One region of the Pseudarthrobacter sp. MOO13 genome, then DNA from elsewhere that is predicted to be linked to it. Evidence: predicted binding sites of a transcription regulator. Region 1 holds the regulator's gene; the other holds the start of a gene.

Evidence for each region. Region 1 encodes LexA, which represses DNA repair genes until DNA is damaged. Its sites were predicted from a motif close to TCGAACANNTGTTCGA; they were not measured.
Region 2: the regulator LexA is predicted to act here: its motif matches at 2,193-2,208, upstream of AC4EEO_RS08425 (DUF6504 family protein).

The regions. Positions count from the first base shown of each region.
Region 1 covers NZ_CM177848.1:2,585,937-2,593,091, forward strand. Annotated here, with positions in the region: gene AC4EEO_RS11895 (LysM peptidoglycan-binding domain-containing protein) at 122-538, opposite strand; gene lexA (transcriptional repressor LexA) at 892-1,620, shown strand; gene AC4EEO_RS11905 (ATP-dependent DNA helicase) at 1,653-3,713, opposite strand; gene hflX (GTPase HflX) at 3,706-5,286, opposite strand; gene AC4EEO_RS11915 (class I SAM-dependent methyltransferase) at 5,724-6,347, shown strand; gene dapF (diaminopimelate epimerase) at 6,319-7,155, opposite strand, start outside.
Region 2 covers NZ_CM177848.1:1,803,112-1,810,266, forward strand. Annotated here, with positions in the region: gene AC4EEO_RS08400 (mycoredoxin) at 1-31, opposite strand, end outside; gene AC4EEO_RS08405 (SOS response-associated peptidase) at 163-924, shown strand; gene AC4EEO_RS08410 (VOC family protein) at 951-1,373, opposite strand; gene AC4EEO_RS08415 (chorismate mutase) at 1,390-1,713, shown strand; partial or broken gene AC4EEO_RS08420 (hypothetical protein) at 1,722-2,112, opposite strand; gene AC4EEO_RS08425 (DUF6504 family protein) at 2,245-2,568, shown strand; gene AC4EEO_RS08430 (DNA polymerase III subunit alpha) at 2,565-6,056, shown strand; gene thrS (threonine--tRNA ligase) at 6,183-7,155, shown strand, end outside.

The DNA.
Region 1 (7,155 bases):
TTTTGGCCTGCCTCGGAAACGCCCGGACGAAGAGCTGGCGGCAGCCTCCGGGGGACGCGCACCCGCAGTCACCAGGCCGCGGCGCCAGGCTGCCGCTCCGCGGTACCCGCTCAAGAAGGGGTCAGTGGCTGGGGACGAAGAGCTGCTGCCCGGGCAGGACCGCGCCGGCGGACAGGTTGTTGAGCTGGACGATGTCCGCCACGACGTCCCGTGCATCCCGGTTCGGGGCCACGGCACCGGCGATGGACCACAGGGACTGGCCGGGCTGGACCGTGACTGTCACCGTGGGCGTCACGGCGAGGTCCGCGGCGGAATCGGAGGCCTTGGCCGGGGAGTGGAAAAGTCCCGCCAAGGAGAGCAGCAGGACCGCGAGGAGAATCAGCGGCACTCCCACCAGGACGATCCGCCCCCGCCGGGTCAACCGAAGCGGCGCCGGTGATGGCGCAGTTCCGGCACTGATCCGCCGGCTGCCGGACGAGTGGCGCTCCCCGGCCAGGAACTCCGGACGGGATATGTGGGAAAGAGTTAAAGCTGACATGAACTGAGCCCTCCTGGACCTGCCGTGCTGCCCGGGTGTCCGCCGCTGCCGTCCTGCCTGCCGTGCCGGAATACCGATCTCTTCCGGCCAGGTCTTCGAACAGGCCATGCAATGGTTAGAACACATATTCGAACTTTGCTTACTAAGTTTTAGCACCTATCAACGAACAATGTCGAGACTCGCTAGAACAAATGTTTGAAAAAGCAATGTGGCTGGCCTAGCTTGGAAACCAAGAACAACCACCACTGAAGTTGAACAGCAGGGTCTGACAATGACAGCGGTGACCCTTCACGCAACGCCGGCCTACGGCGTGGGGCGGAAGATCCGGCGGCAAGCGAAAGGCATTGGCGAACATGGCAGCAGCAGCCGCCGGGGGCAGGACGGCCCCGCAACCAAAGAGGACTCCGAAGGGGCTTACCCCGCGGCAGAAGAAGATCCTCGAGACCATCCAGCGGTCCGTCAATGACAACGGCTACCCGCCCTCAATGCGCGAGATCGGCGACACGGTGGGCCTTGCGAGCTTGTCCAGCGTGACCCATCAGCTGTCCCAGCTGGAGAAGCTTGGCTACCTCCGGCGCGACCCGAAGCGGCCGCGGGCCATGGAGGTGCTCATGCCCCTCACGCTTGACGGCGGCGGCGGGAAGCCGATTGCCGCCTCAGCGCCGCAGACACCCGGCGCCACCGTAACGGAGCTGCCTACCGCGCTGGACACCGCCATGGTTCCGCTCGTGGGCCGGATTGCCGCCGGCGGTCCCATCCTCGCCGAGCAGCTCGTTGAGGATGTCATGCCGCTCCCCCGCCAACTTGTGGGCCAGGGTGAACTGTTCATGCTCAAGGTGGCCGGGGACTCCATGGTGGACGCCGCCATCTGCGACGGAGACTGGGTCGTGGTGCGCCGCCAGGCGGACGCCGTCAACGGTGACATCGTCGCTGCCCTGCTCGATGACGAAGCAACCGTCAAGACCTTCCGCCAGCGGGACGGCCACACCTGGCTGCTCCCGCAGAACACGCAGTACGAACCCATCCTGGGCGACCACGCGACCATCATGGGCAAAGTGGTTTCGGTGCTGCGGTCCCTCTGACACCGCCTGTCACCTCCGGCCGCGGCAGGACTCTATTCAGAGGCCTCCGCGCCGAGCCTGGTGAGTGCGGCCAGCGCCTTGCTGCGGTCCGTGGTGGACCAGAAAGGCGGCAGCGCGGCCCGCAGGAAGCCCGCATAACGTTCGGTTGCCAGCCGCGAATCCAGCACCGCCACCACTCCTTTGTCGCCGGTTGACCGGATCAGCCGCCCGGCGCCCTGCGCCAGCCGGATGGCCGCGTGGGTAGCCGACACCGACATGAAACCGTTGCCACCGGCCTGGGCCACGGCCCGCGACCGAGCTGTCATGAGGGGATCGTCCGGCCTGGGGAAGGGAATCCGGTCGATCACCACGAGCCGGCACGACCCGCCCGGAACGTCCACCCCCTGCCACAGGGACATAGTCCCGAAGAGGCAGGTATCCGGTTCGTCCGCGAACTGCTTGACCAGGGCGGTCATGGTTGACTCGCCCTGGCAGAGCACGGTCATATCGAGCTTGGGCCGCAGGGCATCGGCGGCCTCCTCCGCAGCCCGACGCGAGGAAAAGAGGCAAAGGGCCCCGCCACCGGATGCTTTGATGAGCGCCTCGAGCTCCTCCAGGGCTTCCGGCGAAACACCCCGGCCCGGTTTGGGCAGGTGTCCCGCCACGTAGAGGATGCCCTGTTTGGGGTAGTCGAAGGGTGAGCCGACATCCACCCCCGTCCAGCTGGGAGCTCCGTCGCCTATCAGTCCCAGCCCGCCCGCTGCCGGTTCGAACGCGGACCCGATGGCCAGGGTGGCAGAGGTCAGCACAACAGTGTGGCCGGCGAAGAGTCCTTCCCTCAGCCGCCCGGCAACGGACAGCGGCGCGATGTTGACCAGCACCGGCGCATTCTCGTCAGGCTGGGAGTAACCCTGGCCGGGGTCGAAGGTGCTCGCGCGCGAGAACCAGACCACTTCGCGGTTCTCTCGGGCAGCCAGCAGCCGTTCGCATAATTCAAGGATCAGCATGAGGCGGGACCGGGCGAGCTGCCGCCCGCCGTCGGCCGTGGTGTTGCTGTCCCCCTTGGAATCGGACAGCGCCGCGCGGCAGGCCTCACGCAGCTGGTCCACGCAGTCCAGCTGTTCGTCGTTCAGGCCGTTGGGCAGCAGCCCGTTCGGGGCCCCGGCGAGGGCCAGCTCAAGGTTGGCGGCCGCAGCGTTCAGGGCGTCAACGGTGATGGCCGTGTGTTTGCGGGCACCTGATGCGGCGGCGTGCACCATGGCGACGGACAACTGCCCGGAGACGGCCCCGGTGACGCGGTCCTGCAGTTCATGCGCCTCGTCCACTACCACGACGTCATATTCGGGCAGCACGGCGAGCCCCTCGAAGGCGCTGACGGCGAGCATGGCGTGGTTGGTCACCACGACGTCTGCCTCGGCCGCGTCCTGCCGCGCCAGTTCACTGAAGCACTCAGCGGCCATGGGACATTTTTGCGCCCCCAGGCATTCCATGGAGGTCACGGACACCTGCCGCCATGCACGGTCGGTCACGCCGGGAAGAAGCTCGTCACGGTCGCCGGTGGCGGTCTTCTCGGCCCACTCCCGCAGCCGCACCACTTCCTTGCCCAGCTGGGAGGCGGGACCGCCCACAGAGGCGGCGAAGTGCGGCACGCTGGTGTCCTCGCCCAGGGAGAACAGCTGGCCCTCCGAAGGCTCTTCGGAAGGGAACCCGCCCTCCACCTTGTGGCGGCAGACGTAGTTGGACCGCCCCTTGACCAGGGCCACTTTGACGGGCCGTTCCAGGGCCGGGGTGATGTTCTTTAGGAGGCGGGGCAGGTCCCTGCCCACGATCTGGGTTTGCAGGGCCAGCGTGGCCGTGGACACCAGGGCGGGCTTATTGCTTTCCAAGGCATGGGCAATGAGCGGTACCAGGTAGGCCAGGGACTTGCCGGTCCCGGTGCCGGCCTGGACCAGGAGATGGTTGCCCGAACTGATGGCCCGGGCCACCTGACGGGCCATTTCGTGTTGTCCGGTGCGGCTTTGTCCGCCCATGCCGGCGACGGCGCGGTCGAGCAGTTCAAGGACGAACTGCTCGCCGCTCGCCTGCGCAGCTTCCCCGGCCGCGAGGTCAGTCATTGAGGGCGAATGGTTCCAGCTCGGATGCCAGGCCCTCGCGGACCATCACCACGGCCCTGGTACCTTCCTCAACGTGGTCGAGGTGGATGATTTCGGCGTCGGATTCGTGCAGCTTGCTGAGCAGGTCGCCCCGGTCGTACGGAATGAGCAGTTCAAGCTTCACGCTGGGCCTCGGGATGGCGTCGCTGATGGCCTTCAGCAGCTCGGCAATACCCTCACCCGTCCGGGCCGAGACCACCACATGGCGTGGTTCGCGCTGCTTCAGCCGCTCGATCACGAAGGGATCGGCGGCATCGGCCTTGTTCAGCACGATGATCTCAGGCACCTTGCGGGCGTCAACTTCGCTGAAGACCTTCCGGACCGCGGCGATCTGGCCCTCGGGATCGGGGTGCGAGGCGTCCACCACGTGCAGGATCAGGTCCGAATCGGCCACCTCTTCGAGGGTGGAGCGGAAGGCCTCCACCAGCTGGGTGGGCAGCGAGCGGACGAAGCCCACGGTGTCGGCCAGGGTGTAACCCAGGCCGTCAGCGGTTTCGGCCTTGCGGACGGTGGGATCCAGGGTGGCGAACAAGGCGTTCTCCACCAGGACGCCGGCGTCGGTGAGCCTGTTGAGCAGGGAGGATTTCCCTGCGTTGGTGTACCCGGCAATGGCCACCGACGGTACCTCGTTACGACGGCGGTTGGCCCGCTTGGTTTCCCGCGCCGGCTTCATCGCGGCGATCTCGCGCCGAAGCTTGGCCATGCGCGTACGGATCCGGCGCCGGTCCAGTTCGATCTTGGTTTCACCGGGGCCGCGCGAGCCCATGCCGGCGGCAGCGCCACCCACTTGGCCGCCTGCCTGGCGGGACATCGATTCGCCCCAGCCGCGGAGTCGGGGAAGCAGGTATTCCAGCTGTGCCAGCTCCACTTGGGCCTTGCCCTCGCGGCTCTTGGCGTGCTGGGCGAAGATGTCCAGGATCAGGGCCGTACGGTCGATTACCTTGACCTTGACGATGTCTTCGAGGCCACGACGCTGCGAGGGTGCGAGCTCGGCGTCCACCACCACGGTGTCCGCACCGGTGGACATGACGATGTCCTTCAGTTCGAGCGCCTTGCCCGAGCCCAGGAACGTTCCGGGATCCGGCTTGGCCCTCCGCTGTACCAGCCCGTCGAGGACCTCGGAGCCGGCCGTCTCGGCGAGGGCGGCAAGCTCGCGCAGCGAATTTTCGGCGTCGGCCAGTGTTCCGTCGGACCAGAGCCCTGCCAGGACCACGCGTTCCAAGCGGAGCTGGCGGTATTCGACCTCGGTGACGTCTTCGAGTTCGGTGGACAACCCTGCCCTGCGGCGCAGGGCCCGGCGTTCCTCGAGGTCCTGCTGGTCGCCGTCGTACGTTGAATGTTCTTCGTCGAGGCGGGATATGGCCTGGGCCTTGCCGAGCACAGCTTTTCCGGTGCCGCTGCCGTCGCCGCTGGGCGTGCTGACTTTCCGGACCGGTACGTCCTTGGCGAGGATCCGGTCGATGACAGCCTGGATTTCCTCGGGACTCATGTCCTGGGCGGCTGGATCGGACCCGGTGTTTGGCTGGCTGGTCATGGTCTCCTTTGAAGATTCGGCATTTCCAGAATAGTGCCGATTAGTTGGAAGGTGGGAAGAATTCGCGCTGGGCTGACGGCCTGCGGTCATGCAGTCCTCCTGATGGTGGGGCCGCCGGCGGCGGTGCGGGGGCCGGGATGCCGCGTTGCAGGGGCGGCTGGGCGGGCGAGGCCGGAGAATTGCAGGAAGCGCAGCGGAAGGCTGACGTTCGAGTACTGTCCGGCGGCCGGGCCTGGACGGAATGGTCCGGTCCGGTGCACAAGCGGAAGGCATGGGAACCTGCGTCGCTGTGGGACGGGCTGCCTCTGCTGGGCAGCGGCAGGAACGGGCGGGGCCCGTACCGGCTACTCGAAGATCAAGAACATGCCCATTAGCCTAACAGAGGGGCGCAGGCACAGTTTCCCATTACGCTGCAGGGGGAACTACTCTGGCCAGTTATGGAGTCCGCTCACTATTTCAGCACGTCCCCCGCCGGGCCCTTTACCCGCAAGCCCCTCACCGTGGAACTGGCCGGCGGAACGCGCAGGCTCCAGACCTCCTCGGGCATTTTCAGCCCGGACGGCATCGACAAGGGCACTGCAGTACTTCTGGCGGAGGTCCCTGCGCCGAACCCCCACGGCAACCTGTTGGACATTGGTTGCGGCTGGGGGCCGGTGGCCCTCACCATGGCTCTGCTGGCGCCCCAGTCAAGGGTCTACGCGGTGGACGTCAACGAACGGTGCATCACCCTGACCAACGAGAATGCCGAGGCGCTGGGCCTGTCCAATGTCGTTGCCAGCACGCCTGAGGCCGTAGACCCCGAAGTGCGTTTCGACACCATTTGGTCCAATCCGCCCATCAGGATCGGCAAGGAAGAACTGCATGCCCTGCTGAAGCTGTGGCTCCCCCGCCTGGCTGAGGGCGGGACGGCGTGGCTGGTGGTCCAGAAGAACCTGGGCTCGGACTCGCTCCAGCGCTGGCTGGCCGCCGAACTGGACAGCTCCTTCACCGTGACGCGCGAATCGACCGCCAAGTCCTTCCGGATCCTGAAGGTCAGGAAAGCGTCCCGCTCGCCACAATGACCGCCGGACCGCTGAGCTCAACATGCTCGTGGCCGCCGGGTCCGGCGAAGAACTTGACGCCAACGACCCCTCCGGGAACATGGACGCGCCAGACGTCGGGAGCCTCGGCACCCGCCCAGTGCCGGATGGCGACGGCGGCCGCGCAGGCGCCCGTGCCGCAGGATTGCGTCTCCCCCACACCGCGCTCATGCACGCGCATGGTCACCGATCCGACGCCGTCGTGCACAAGGGGCTCAGCCGGAACGACGAACTCCACGTTGGTTCCGTTTGCCGGGACGGGATCGACTTTCGGCGCGGTGAAAAGCCGGGTGCCGGCCAGCTCGGACAGCTCGGCGAGGGCCACCACGGTGTGCGGGTTGCCCATGCTCACGGACAAGGCCGGCCGGGGAACCTCCAGCCCGTCGGCAGCGACGAGGGAATCCATGGCCTTGGCACTGGCTTCGCCGGGAAAGATGAACTCCCAGGGGCCCATGTCCACCGCGTAGTCGTTCCCGGTACGGACCACGGTCTTTACCCCGCCGCGCGTCCCGATGGCTAGTGAACCGCCGTCGGGCAGGTCGATCAGCCCCTCGGTTCGCAGGAAGTGGACGAACACCCGGACCCCGTTTCCGCACATTTCGGACAGCGAACCGTCCGCGTTCCGGTAATCCATGAACCATTCCGCGCCGGGGGTGTCCAGCAGCAGTTCCCTGCCCTCCGTCAGGAAGCGGGAGGGCACGGCCCTGATCAGCCCGTCGGCGCCGATTCCCTGGTGCCGGTCGCACAGGGCCGCTGCCTGGTGCGCATCGAAGCTGCGGGTGCCCTCAGG
Region 2 (7,155 bases), 780 kb from region 1:
TGATGGTGCCGGATTCGGGAGTGAAGTCCACGCGGATCTCCTAAACGTCGCTTGAAAGGTTTCCTTACGGTCAACGGTAGCGTGGCCGCCGGTATTCCCGGACTTTCCGGGGCGGCGGGGCGGCTGCATGACAGTATGTGGCGACGGTGGCATGCTGGTCCCATGTGTGGACGCTACGTAATGGCACGCGCCGTGGGGGACCTGCTGGCCGAGTTCGACGCCGAGTTGGAGGAGGAGGTCAGCATCCCGCCGTCGTGGAACGTAGCGCCAACGGACGCCGTCCCCATCGTCCTGGAGCGGCTGGTGGAGGATGCTGCAGGGGCCCGGCAGGTACGGCAGTTGCATGTGGCCCGCTGGGGCCTGGTCCCGTCCTGGGCCAAGGATCCCGGGATCGGGTCGCGCATGATCAACGCCCGCAGCGAATCGGTGCTGGAGAAGCCTGCGTTCAGGAAGGCCGTGAAGTCACGCCGCTGCGCCGTCCCCGCCGACGGGTACTACGAATGGAAGCAAGGGCCCGGGAAGTCCAAGCAGCCCTATTATGTGCACCCCGGTGAGGACCACGGGCTGGTATTCGCCGGCCTTTACGAGTGGTGGAAGGACCCGTCCATTCCGGAAGGGGAACCAGGGCGCTGGCTGCTGTCCACTTCCATCCTCACGGCGGACACCCCACCGCCCGGGACTGAATCCACCATCTTCGGGAAGCTGACGGAACTGCACGACCGCGTGCCCCTGCCCATGGACAAGGCCACCACGCAGGCTTGGCTGGACCCGCAGGCTGACGACGCAGCCGCCCTTGTGGACCTGGTGCGGGCCGGGGTCAAGGAAGCTGCCGCCGACTGGCACGTGGAATCCGTGGGCAAGGACGTGGGGAACGTCCGCAACAACGGACCGGACCTGATCCGCCCTGTGGAGGCACTGTTCTAGCAGTCCCTGCCAGGGTGCGGACGCCGTCACACGGTGACCGTGCCGGCGTCGTCCACGGTCCACGTGGGGTTGTAGGCGACTTCCCAGCGGAAGCCGTCAGGATCCGCGAAGTACCCCGTGTAGCCGCCCCAGGGCTGGGTAACGGGTTCGGCGATGATGGCTGCCCCCGCCGCTGCGGCCTCTTCCATGACCCGGTCCACGTCCCCGGCGCTGGCGAGGTTATGGCTGAGGGTGATGCAGGGAACCCCGTCCGGCGGGCTGACGCCTGCCTCCGCCTGCATCTGCCGGGCGTCCCAGAGGGAGAGCACCAGCCCGTGGTTCACCTGGATGAACAGCACCTCCCCGGCAACCTCGCGGTGGACCGGCCAGCCGAGGCCGTCGATGTAGAAGGCCCGCGACCGGTCAACGCTGCGGACGCCGAGGGAGATAAAGTCGACTCTTGGCTCCATGCTTCGATACTGTCAGATGATGGCGACAATTCAAGGAAACGATCGGGATGCCCAGGCCGACAAGGAACAGCTCGCAGCTGTCCGGGTTGCCGTCGATGAGGTGGATGACCAGATTGTCACCCTCATCGCCCGCCGCGAGCGGCTGATCCGGATCGCCGGCACCCTGAAAGGCGACGACGCCGAGGTGCGGGCCCCCGGCCGGGTGGAGCGGATCATCGAGCACGTCCGGGCCGCGGCAGAGAAAAAAGACATTGACCCGGACATCGTCGAGTCAACCTACCGGGCCATGATCTCCGCGTTCATTGAACTCGAACTGAAGATCCATAAGGAAAACAGCTAAGGAAACCCCTACAGGGCTTCCTCCACCGGAACCCCATGCTGGAACTCCCGACCGTCCGCCTCGCTGAAGGCTGACAGGACGTGTCCTTTCCCGAGCCCGTTCAAGGCCGTGGCGGGAAAGCTCCCGGTAATGGTGTTTTCCGAGTGGGATACGCCGGACAGGTCGTAGTCTTCTTCGATTCCCTGGTCCCGGTTGAACGCGTAGCAGGCAATGAGCCTCCCCGTTCATGAATTCAATGCAAAGCCGCCGCTGCGTTGAATAGTCCGGCGTGGCTCCCATCAAGCCCACCACGTAGGCGCCGGACTCCGGAATGGCGCCATCGATATCGAACGTGGCCACCAGGGTGGAGTCCTGGGTCTTGATGCTTGCCTGCTTCAGGAGTGCGTCATCGGTACTCATGCCATCATCCTGCTCCCTGCCGCACGGTCCGTCCACCCCCGCCTATGTTTTGCCGGCTCCCCGGCGTAGACTTGATTTATTCGAACACATATTCGAATGGAGCATTTGGGAAGAACCGTCCGGGAGGCGCGCATGGGCATGTTCAGCGAGTCCATAGACGTGGCATGTTCCCCCTCCGGGCAGCCTGAATCGTTAACGTGGGCAGGCAGGGACTATCTCGTCTGCGCTGAGCCCGTCCGGTGGTATGAACGCCGCCAGTGGTGGGCTGAAGACGCCAGGGCTCCCCTGGGGAGCGGCCCTGGCGTGGTGGACCACGAAATCTGGCGAATCCAGGTGCTTCCCGCTGCTGGGAACAATGCTTCAGAACCCCTGACCCTCGACCTCACCCGGCATGTTGGCAGCGGCCGGTGGCGGCTGCTGCGGATCCATGACGCCCTTCGCCCCAGAACAGCATGAGCTTCACCCACCTTCACGTTTCCACAGCATTCAGCGCCCATTACGGCGTCTCCTGGCCGGAGGAACTTGCACAGGCCGCCGCAAGCGACGGCGCCACTGCCCTGGCATGCACCGACCGGGACGGCCTGTATGGCACCATCAAGCACCTCAAAGCCTGCATGGCTGCAGGCATCGACCCCATCGTGGGGGTGGACCTTGCGGTCTTCGACGACGACGGGGACCACCGCACGCAGGTAGCCGGGCGGGTGGTGGTGCTCGCCCGTGGGCACAACAATGGCGCGGGTTACCGTGCTCTATGCCGGCTGGTTTCCGATGCCCACGCCCGGACCTCCGGGAAGGCCGGGGGAACAGTGCCGGTAGCGGTCACCCGCGCCGAATTGGCCTCCCGGACCCTCGACCCGGCAACGCTCAAACCGGTGCTGACCGTGCTGATTGGACCGGATTCCGACGTCGGCAAGGCCATGGGAGGCAGGCGGTACCTCCGTCCCCGAACCCTTTTCAAACAATGGCTGGATGCCATGCCCGCGGGAACCGTCGTTGCAGAAATCGTCTCCCAGCTCAGCGCGCCCGGCTTCCCCCTCAGCACTGCCCATGCAGTCCGCATGCTCCGGCTCGCCGAAGAACACCACGTCCCCGCCATCCTCAGCAACGCGGTGCGGTATTGCGCTGCGGACGGGGCGCCAACCGCGGATGTCCTTGACTCTGCCCGGACGTTGAAGTCCCTGCCGGAGCTGGCAGGGGAACCGCTGCTCCAGCCCACAGGCCAGGGGTGGCTGAAAACCGCGGAACAGATGCTCGGCCTGGGCAAGGAAATCATTACCGCAGCAGGGTATGGGGCCGCTGACCTCAAGCAACTGATGGCCCAAACCGAGGCGCTCGCCGACCTCTGCCGGATGGACCCCACCTCGGACATGGGATGGAAGCAGCCCGTGGTGCCGGAGGCATCAGTCATTGGCATTACCCGGGATCCGCATATGGAACTCATCCAGCGGTGCCATGCCGGAATTGGCAGGCGGTTCCCGGGGATCGGCGGACACGACGAAAAAACGATGCTGGCTCGGCTTGAGCATGAGCTGGGGATCATCCGGAACCTGGGGTTCTCGTCCTACTTCCTGACTGTGGCAGAGGTATCCCGGATGATCCAGGACATGGGAGTCAGGGCGGCAGCCCGTGGGTCCGGGGCGTCCAGCCTGGTCAATTATTTGATCGAGGTAAGCCACGTAAATCCGTTGCAGCACGATCTCATCTTTGAACGGTTCCTCTCCAACGACCGTGCCACCCTGCCGGACATCGACATCGACGTTGAAAGCGCTGAACGCCACAACGTCTACCGCCAAATCTTCGAACGCTTCGGCTCAGAGCGCGTCACCCTGATGAGCATGCAAAACGGCTACCGGGCCCGCGGGGCAGTGCGCGACGCCGGGATGGCGTTGGGGATGGACGATGACGAGGTGGGGGAAATTGCCAAGCAGTTGTGGCGGTTCTCGGCCAGGAAATTCCGCGAAGCGCTGCAGGAAAAACCCGAACTCAAGGAGTTCGCCGGCCGGGTGGAGCACAAAGACGCCGACGGAAACCAGCAGCTGGACCTTCTGGTCGACCTGACGGAGCGGCTGGACCGGCTGCCCCGGCATATCTCGATGCACCCCTGCGGCGTCATCCTGGGAGACGCCACGCTCCTGGACCGCACCCCTGTCCAGCCCAGCGGCCTGGGCCTGCCCATGAGCCAGTTCGATAAACACGACATGGACCCCATGGGAATGCTCAAACTCGATGTCCTCGGCGTCAGGATGCAGAGCGCCATGGCCTTCGCGGTCCGGGAAGTGATCCGCCTGCACCCTTCCAAGGCCGAGGTGGTGGCTGCTGGCCGCCACCCGGCAGGTCCGGATGGCAGGGGACCTGACTACATCGCCGCTGACGGCCGGATCGACCTCAACGCCGTCCCCCTCGATGACGAACCGACCTATGAGCTGATCCGCAGCACCCACACCCTCGGGTGTTTCCAGATCGAATCCCCGGGCCAGCGGGAACTGATTGGAAAGCTGGCACCCCGGGAGTTCAACGACCTCATTATCGACATCTCCTTGTTCCGGCCGGGACCCATGAAATCGGACATGGTCCGTCCCTTCCTGGAACACCGCCATGGGTTCGCCCCGGAGGTGTATCCGCACCCGGACCTCAAGCCCGTTCTCCAGGAAACCCATGGAGTGACGGTCTTCCATGAGCAGATCCTCAAGACGTTCAATGTCATGACCGGTTGTGGGCTGGCCCGCGCGGACGAATTCAGGCGCGCCTTGGGCAACGAAGCGCTGGAGACTGCGGTGGAGGAATTCTTCCGCCGCGAAGCCCGTGCCCGCAATTACGCTCCTGACGTGGTGGACAAGGTCTGGGGAACCCTCAAGGCCTTTGGCAGCTTTGGTTTCTGCAAGGCCCACGGTGCCGCTTTTGCCGTGCCCACCTACCAGTCTGCCTGGCTCAAGGCCCACCATCCGGAAGCGTTCCTCGCCGGGCTCTGGGAGCATGACCCGGGAATGTATCCCAAGCGGCTGCTGGTAGCCGAAGCCCGGCGTCTTGGCATCCCCATCCTGCCCCTGGACATCAACCGCAGCCAGGCGGAGTACCGGGTGGAACGGGTGGAGGAAGGCAAGGACCAGGGAAAATTGGGTATCCGATTGAGCCTGAACGGTATTTACGGGCTCTCAGCGACGGAATTGAAGCGGATTGTCGCCGGACAGCCCTACGACTCTTTGGCGGACCTCAGGTCGCGCTCGCGGCTCAGCAAGCCCAGCATCCGGCGCCTGGCGCAGCTGGGCGCCTTCGATTCACTGCACCGTGAAGCGGGAGGCCAAGCAAACCGGGCCGATCTTGTGCAACACCTCCAACAACTCCAAGCAGGCAAAGGGGCACGGAAGGGAGTTGAAGTCCTTGAAGGGCAACTTTCCCTGCCCTTGGGGGATGTTGAACTGCGAAATATCAAACCCGGACTCCCGGCACCCACCCTGGTGGAGAATGTCAGGGCCGAACTCGATCTCATGGCCGTCGATGTCAGCAGCCACCTGATGGACAGCCACCGGCCGTTACTGGACAAGCTTGGCGTCACCACTGCTGACTCACTCCTCAGCCTGCGCAACGGCACCGAGGTCCTGGTGGCCGGTGTGCGGGTGGCCACCCAGACCCCTCCCATGCGCGGCGGAAGGCGGGTTGTGTTCATCAGCATCGACGACGGTACAGGCTGCGTGGACTCAGTCTTCTTCCATGAGGCCCAGGAGAGTGCAGGGCCCCTCCTTTTTGGCACCCGTTTGCTGTTGATCCGGGGCACCACCAGAAGGACCGGACCCCGGGGCATCAGCCTGAGCGCGAGCATGGCCTGGGACCTGGCCAGGACCGCGACTTTGCCGTTCCCGGAATCAACACAGCATCCGGACTCTGACGGTCCACATCCCCTTGACGGCATCAGCAGGGCACTGGCCATCACCGGTTTCAGCGGCTGAACCAAGCCCCGGGCACCACCTGCCGCGTTGGTCGGCCCCAGTCGGAACCGATAGCATTGACGATGGCTGGCTGTGGTCCCCGTATGCCACAAGCTATGAAGCCTGAACTTTGAATAGGAGACACCCGTGTCAGATGCCCAGCAGATCACCCTTCTCGTCGATGGCGAAGAGACCAAGGTGACTACCGGGACAACCGGTGCGGAACTCTTCTTTGAGCGCCGTGACGTTGTTGTAGCCCGCGTCAACGGCGAATTGAAGGACCTGGACCAGGAACTTCCCGAGGGCGCCGAGGTAGAGGGCGTCACCATCGATTCCCCCGACGGCCTGAACGTCCTGCGCCACTCCACTGCACACGTGATGGCGCAGGCAGTGCAGCAGCTGCGTCCCGACGCCAAGCTTGGCATCGGCCCCTACATCACCGACGGTTTCTACTTCGATTTCGACGTGGCCGAGCCTTTCACCCCTGAGGACCTCAAGACCCTCGAAAAGATGATGCTCAAAATCGTCAACCAGAACCAGAAATTCGTCCGCCGCGTGGTCAGCGAGGACGAGGCCCGCGAGGCCATGAAGGACGAGCCCTACAAGCTTGAACTGCTGGGCAAGAAGGACGGCGCTGCCGAGGCCGGCGAGGGCGTTAACGTCGAGGTCGGCGCCGGTGACATCACCATTTACGACAACGTGGAGCGCAAGGAAGGCACCACTGTCTGGTGCGACCTCTGCCGTGGCCCGCACCTGCCCAACACCAAGCTCATCTCCAACGCCTTCGCGCTGACCCGGTCCTCGTCTGCCTACTGGCTGGGCAACCAGAAGAACCAGCAGCTGCAGCGCATCTATGGAACCGCCTGGCCCACCAAGGACGCGCTGAAGGCGTACCAGGAGCGCATTGCCGAGGCCGAACGCCGCGACCACCGCAAGCTCGGCTCCGAACTTGACCTCTTCTCCTTCCCGGACGAGCTTGGCTCCGGCCTGCCGGTGTTCCACCCCAAGGGCGGCATTATCCGCAAGGAGATGGAGGATTACTCCCGCCAGCGCCACGTCGAGGCCGGCTACGAGTTCGTCTACACCCCGCACATCACCAAGGGCCACCTGTACGAAGTCT